Regions from separate parts of the Streptomyces roseoviridis genome, predicted to be linked through region 2. Evidence: riboswitches for the same ligand, from Rfam matches in the RefSeq annotation. Region 2 holds a riboswitch; the other holds the start of a gene.

Region 1 (3,398 bases), 2.2 Mb from region 2:
GGCTCTTTGCCGTCCTCACGGATCGATAGGGTGAAGCCACAACCCATTGCGCGCGCAATATGACATAGACCAGGAGCTGCCATGAGCGCTGTGACCCCCGCTGGAGGACCTCTGTCGGCGGGCCGCTCCTGGCCCGTCGTCCTGGACGGCCTGCTCGGCGGCCGTGACCAGAGCGCCGAGGACACGGCCTGGGCCATGGACCGCATCCTGCGCGGCGAGGCCACCGACGCGCAGATCGCCGGCTTCGTGGTCGCGCTGCGCGCCAAGGGCGAGACCGTGGAGGAGATCACCGGTCTCGTCCGGACCATGTACGAGCACGCCAACACCATCGAGGTGCCCGGCGCCACCGTCGACATCGTCGGCACCGGCGGCGACGGCGCCAAGACGGTGAACGTCTCCACCATGTCGGCGATCGTCGTCGCCGGCACGGGCGCCAAGGTCGTCAAGCACGGCAACCGGGCCGCGTCCTCGGCCTCCGGTGCCTCCGACGTCCTGGAGAAGCTCGGCGTCAACCTGGAGCTGACCCCCAAGCGGGTGGCCGAGGTGGCCGAGGAGGCCGGGATCACCTTCTGCTTCGCGGTGAAGTTCCATCCGGCCCTGCGCCACGTGGCGATGGCCCGCAAGGAGCTGGGCATCCGCACCGTCTTCAACTTCCTGGGGCCGCTGACCAATCCGGCCCGGGTCCGCGCCCAGGCCACCGGTGTCGCCGACGCCCGGATGGCGCCGATCGTCGCCGGGGTGCTCGCCGAGCGCGGCTCCTCCGCGCTGGTCTTCCGGGGCGACGACGGCCTGGACGAGCTCACCACCACGGCCACCTCCCGGGTCTGGATCGTCCGGGACGGCACCGTGCGCGAGGAGCACTTCGACCCGCGGGACGTCGGCATCGACCTGGTGCCCGTGGAGGCCCTGCGCGGTGCCGACGCCTCGTACAACGCCGACGTCGCCCGGCGGCTGCTGGCCGGTGAGACCGGCCCGGTCCGCGACGCGGTGCTGCTCAACTCGGCGGCGGCGCTGACCGCCCTGGAGCCGGGGGAGGGCACCCTGGCGGAGCAGCTGCGGGCCGGCATCGAGAAGGCCGCCGAGTCCATCGACTCCGGTGCCGCGCGCCGGGCCCTGGAGCGGTGGATCGCCGTCAGCAACGCGTAGCCGTCGCGGGCGCCGACCCCGTCCGGGATGCGGACGGGGTTGCGCGCCGGCGATCACGTGGCATAGCTTCTGAACCAGGTCATGAGTGACAGCCATCAAGGCCCCGGCCGGCTGTCCGGCAACCCTCCGTCCGTGGCGGGGTGCCCCGGGTGAAGACCAGGCCGTGGACAGAAAGTCCGCGGCAAGCGCGGACCCCTGCGAACCCTGGGGTCCTTGGTCCTCAAGGGAGCAGTCTCGTGAGCAAGCGAATGCGCTAGGGCCTCGAAGCCCCTTCTTCGTCATCCCCTTTCCCCTTTTCCGTGCCTCCGCGGCCGCCTGTCCCGTCGCGTCGAGGCGCTGAATTCGCCTGCCCTGTACGGGAGTTCGCCATGTCCGTGATCACCGCTGCCGCCGACCAGTCCGTTTGTGCCCCTCTGGCCGTCCTGGGCCGGGATGTCACCGTCCCGCTCGTCACCGGCGGCGAGGTCACCTACGCCGCCCTCGACTACGCGGCCAGCGCCCCGGCCCTCCAGCGCGTCTGGGACGACGTCGCCGCGTACGCCCCGTACTACGGCAGCGTCCACCGCGGCGCCGGCTACCTCTCCCAGCTCTCCACCGACCTCTTCGAGAACAGCCGGGCCACCGTCGCCGAGTTCCTCGACTGCCGCCCCGACGACCAGGTCGTCTTCACCCGCTCCACCACCGACTCGCTCAACCTGCTCGCCCGGGCGCTCCCCGCCGACTGCCAGGTCTTCGTCTTCGAGACCGAACACCACGCCTCCCTCCTGCCGTGGGGGGACGCGCGCGTGACCTACCTCGACGCCCCGCGCACCCCGGCCCAGGCCGTCGAGATCCTGGAGCGCGCCCTCGCCGGGCGCGACCCCTACGGCCCGGCCCTGGTCTGCGTGACCGGTGCCTCCAACGTGACCGGTGAGCTGTGGCCGGTGCGGGAACTGGCCGCCGCCGCGCACGCGCACGGCGCCCGGATCGTCCTCGACGCCGCCCAGCTGGCGCCCCACCACCCCGTCTCCGTACGGGAGTCGGACGTCGACTGGGTCGCCTTCTCCGGGCACAAGCTGTACGCGCCGTTCGGCTCCGGCGTCCTCGCCGGCCGCGCGGACTGGCTGCGGGACGCCGAGCCGTACCTCGCGGGCGGCGGTGCCTCCCGTACGGTGGCGCGCCGGGCCGACGGGGGCGTGGACGTGGAGTGGCACACCACCGCCGCCCGGCACGAGGCGGGCTCGCCCAACGTCATCGGCGTCTACTCCATCGCCTCCGCCTGCAAGGCGCTCACCGAGGCCGGCTTCGACCGGCTCGTCGCCCGGGAGCGGTACCTCATCGCCAAGGTCCGCGAGGGCCTGGCCGAGGTCCCCGAGGTGCGGGTCCTGTCGCTCTTCGGCGACGACGCCCCCCGGGTCGGCGTCATCTCCTTCGTCGTCGAGGGCTGGAACAGCTCCCACTTCGCCGCCGCGCTCTCCGCCGAGTACGGCATCGGCGTCCGCGACGGCCTGTTCTGCGCGCACCCGCTGGTGCGCACCCTGCTCGGCAGCGACCCGCAGGACCCGGGCGCGTGCGGCGCCCCGGAGGCGAACCCCGGGGAGCGGTCCCTCAACGCGATCCGGGTCAGCTTCGGCGCGGGCACCCCCGACGAGCACGTGGAGCGGTTCGTCGGCGCGGTGAGGGAACTGGTGCGCGAGGGAGCCCGGTGGACGTACCGCACCGAGGACGGCCGCTGCGTCCCCGACCGCGGCTGACCGCTCCCTCATACGGGTGAAGCCGGCCTCCCGCGGGGGAGAGGCCGGCTTCAGCCGCGTCCGTACCGGGTCAGGACTCCAGGCCGATGGCGAAGGCCGCGTCCAGGTCGTGCTGCGAGTAGGCCCGGAACGCGACGTGCGTGTCGGTGGCCTCGACGCCGGGGATCTTGGAGATCCGGCCCGGGATCACATCGGCCAGGTCGTCGTGGCGCGCCACCCGCACCATCGCGATCAGGTCGTAGGTACCGGTGACGGAGAAGACCTCGCTGACGGTGTCGATCGCGGCGATCGCCTCGGCGATCTCGGGGATGCGGTCCACGCTGGTCTTGATGAGCACGATCGCGGTGATCACGGCTGGCTTTCTCCCTCGGTGGCCGCGGCTGGGGGTTTCACTCTATCGGCACCCCTGTACCGCGCCCACGCGTAGACGAAGCCGATCCCGAAGCCCACCACGTGCGCCAGGTACGCCACCCCCGGCCCCGATCCCGCCGAGCGGGCCGCCAGCCACTGGAGCACGAA
Region 2 (3,398 bases):
GGGCGGATGGTGGCGGTCGCCTGGGAGCTCTCGGCCACCGCGTCCAGGGTCTTGAGGCCGTCGCCGGTGTTGAGGACGACGGTGGTGAGGGTGGGGTCGAGGAGACCGGCCTCGACGAGCTTGCGCGTCACGCCGACGGTCACGCCGCCCGCGGTCTCGGCGAAGATGCCCTCGGTGCGGGCCAGGATCTTGATCGCGTCGACGACCTGTTCGTCGTTCACGTCCTCCACGGCGCCGCCGGTGCGGCGGGCGATGTCGAGGACGTACGGGCCGTCCGCCGGGTTGCCGATCGCCAGCGACTTGGCGATGGTGTTCGGCTTCTGCGGGCGCACCACGTCGTGGCCGGCCTTGAAGGCGGCGGAGACCGGGGAGCAGCCCTCGGCCTGGGCGCCGAAGATCTTGTAGGGCTTGTCCTCGACGAGGCCGAGCTTGATGAGCTCCTGAAGACCCTTGTCGATCTTCGTCAGCTGCGAGCCGGAGGCGATCGGGATGACCAGCTGGTCCGGGATGACCCAGCCGAGCTGCTCGCAGATCTCGTACGCGAGCGTCTTGGAGCCCTCGCCGTAGTACGGGCGCAGGTTGACGTTGACGAAGCCCCAGCCCTCGCCGAGCGGGTCGCCGATCAGCTCCGAGCAGAAGCGGTTGACGTCGTCGTAGTTGCCCTCGATGGCGACGAGGTCACCGCCGTAGACGCCGGCCATGACGACCTTGCCCTGCTCCAGGTCGTGCGGGATGAACACGCAGGAGCGGAAGCCGGCCCGGGCGGCGGCGGCGCCGACGGCGCCGGCCAGGTTGCCGGTGGAGGAGCAGGAGAGGGTGGTGAAGCCGAAGGCGCGGGCGGCCTCGATGGCCTGGGCGACGACCCGGTCCTTGAAGGAGTGGGTCGGGTTGCCGGAGTCGTCCTTGACGAACAGCTTCCCGGGCTCGACGCCGATCTCGCGGGCCAGGTTGTCGGCCTGGACGAGCTTGGTCCAGCCGGGGTTCAGGTTGGGCTTGTCGGCGACGTCGGCGGGGACGGGCAGGAGCGGGGCGTAGCGCCAGATGTTGGCGGGGCCGGCCTCGATCCGCTTGCGCAGGGCCTCGGGGTCGCCGGTGGGCAGGTCGTACGCGACCTCGAGCGGGCCGAAACAGAGCTCGCAGGCGAAGATCGGGCCGAGCGGGAAGGTCTCGCCGCATTCGCGGCAGGAGAGTCCGGACGCGGGACCGAGGTCGACCGGGGTCCGGGGGGAAGCGGCGGCGGTGGATGCGACCGTCTGTACAGCCATGGAGGCGAGGCCCTTTCTCCTCATCTTCCTCATGACGCATTTCGCCATGAGACGGATTTGGCACCTTCCCTAGTCGGGGACCTCGCTGGAGGACGAGAACCGACTGGAGGGTTGCCGGGGCTTCAACGGGCCGTATCCCTCTGCCCCTCTGGATGAGCGGTATTCGATTGTGGAACGCGGTCGGCACCCCGACATGCATCGGGCATCCGCGTTGTTCAAGACTGTAACCGAAGCCTTCCGAGGTGGAGACGGTCGTCCGATCCGCGAGATGGAGATCACGTTGCTGGAAGAAGTGGAGCGCTGGCTGGCCCGGCGGTCCTGGTCGGTGGCCGACCGTCCGCTGGAGCGGATCCTCGCCGCCAAGCGCGGGACGACGGTGAGCGTGGTGCTGCCGGCGCTGAACGAGGAGGCGACGGTCGGCGCGATCGTCTCCGTGATCCGCCGTGAGCTCATGACGGACGCGGTGCCGCTGGTGGACGAGCTGGTGGTGATCGACTCGGGCTCCACGGACCGTACGGCGGAGGTGGCCGCGGCGGCCGGGGCGCGGGTGGTGGCGCGGGACGCGATACTGCCGCGGATACCGGCGGTGCCGGGCAAGGGCGAGGTGCTGTGGCGTTCGCTGATGGCGACCGGCGGGGACGTCGTCTGTTTCGTCGACGCCGACCTGCGGGACTTCTCGGCGGACTTCGTGTCGGGGATCGTCGGCCCGCTGCTCACCGACCCGGACGTGGACTTCGTGAAGGCGATGTACGACCGCCCGCTCGACGGCGCTCCCGGCCAGGGCGGCCGGGTGACGGAGCTGGTGGCCCGGCCGCTGCTCAACCTGCACTGGCCGCAGCTGGCCGGTTTCGTGCAGCCGCTCGGCGGCGAGTACGCGGCGCGCCGCTCGCTGCTGGAGCGCCTGCCGTTCCCGGTCGGTTACGGGGTGGAGCTGGGCCTGCTGGTGGACGCGCTGCACACGGTGGGCCTCGACGCGCTCGCACAGGTGGACGTGGGGGTGCGCAAGCACCGGCACCAGGACGGTCAGGCGCTGGGCCGGATGGCGGCGGCGATCTACCGGACGGCGCAGCTGCGGCTCTCGCGCGGTCATCTGGTGCGGCCGCGGCTGACCCAGTTCGAGCGGAGCGAGGGGGGCGGTTTTGCGCCGCGCACGTACGCGGTGGACACGGAGGAGCGGCCCCCGATGGCGGAGATCGCGGAGTACGCGCGCCGGCGCGTGGCCTAGCCGCCGAGGCGGTGGACGCGTGGCGCAGCACCGAATGATGACCCTTTCTGCCTAGATTTCCTTTTTATGCGATGGAGACGCGGAACGGGAATCCTGCCGGCAGCCCTCGCCCTCATCACCGGGGCCCTGTTCCTGGCGGGGCCCCCGCCGGCCGCGGCCCTGGACCTCGCCCCTGCTCAGGGCCGCGCCGCGGCCCCGGACGCCGCCCCGGCGCGTGGTCCGGAGAGGATCGCGGCGCGGGACACGGACCGGCCGGGGCCGGGCCGGACGGCGGAGGAGCGGCTGTGGCTGCTCGGCGGTCTCGGCCTGGCGCTGGCGGCGACCGGCGTGGTGGCCGGGGCGGCCGTACGGCTCCACAGGGAGCCGCCGGGGAGCAGCGGGCCCGGCTCGAATCCGCACGTTTGAGCGTTTAGCGGACGGGCTAGGTTCGGCATATGGCTTCAGTCCTCGTGGCATCGAACCGTGGTCCCGTCTCGTACACCCTGCGGGACGACGGCGGTCTTGACACCCGGCGGGGCGGCGGCGGGCTCGTCTCCGGCCTCAGCGCCGTGTTCTCGGAGGACTCGGCGGGTGACGGGCTGTGGGTGTGCGCGGCCCTCGGCGACGGCGACCGCGAGGCGGTGCGGCGCGGGATCGCCGAGCCGGGCGTGCGGATGCTGGACATCGACCCGGACGTGTACGCCGACGCGTACAACGGCATCGCGAACTCGGTGCTGTGGTTCCTCCACCACCACCTGTACGACATCCCGCGCGAGCCCGTCTTCGACGCGGCCTTCCGGCACCGCTGGGACTCCTACCGGGCCTACAACCGCGCCTTCGCCGAGGCCCTCGCCGAGGCGGCGGACGAGGGCGCGGCGGTCCTGGTGCAGGACTACCACCTGGCGCTGGTCCCGGGGCAGCTGCGCGCG

Evidence for each region. Region 2 has a riboswitch for S-adenosylmethionine ahead of thrC (threonine synthase). Riboswitches for the same ligand answer to the same signal wherever they lie in the genome.
Region 1: it holds a riboswitch for S-adenosylmethionine, as region 2 does, so the genes downstream of both, ABD954_RS25075 (aminotransferase class V-fold PLP-dependent enzyme) here and thrC (threonine synthase) in region 2, are expected to answer to the same signal.

What each region holds. Positions count from the first base shown of each region.
Region 1 is NZ_BAAAWU010000001.1:5,548,630-5,552,027, forward strand. It holds gene trpD (anthranilate phosphoribosyltransferase) at 82-1,146, shown strand; SAM riboswitch class IV at 1,224-1,340, shown strand; gene ABD954_RS25075 (aminotransferase class V-fold PLP-dependent enzyme) at 1,515-2,879, shown strand; gene ABD954_RS25080 (Lrp/AsnC family transcriptional regulator) at 2,950-3,231, opposite strand; gene ABD954_RS25085 (rhomboid family intramembrane serine protease) at 3,228-3,398, opposite strand, start outside.
Region 2 is NZ_BAAAWU010000001.1:3,394,506-3,397,903, forward strand. It holds gene thrC (threonine synthase) at 1-1,289, opposite strand, end outside; SAM riboswitch class I at 1,283-1,424, opposite strand; gene ABD954_RS15325 (glucosyl-3-phosphoglycerate synthase) at 1,546-2,490, shown strand; gene ABD954_RS15330 (hypothetical protein) at 2,557-2,895, shown strand; gene ABD954_RS15335 (alpha,alpha-trehalose-phosphate synthase (UDP-forming)) at 2,925-3,398, shown strand, end outside.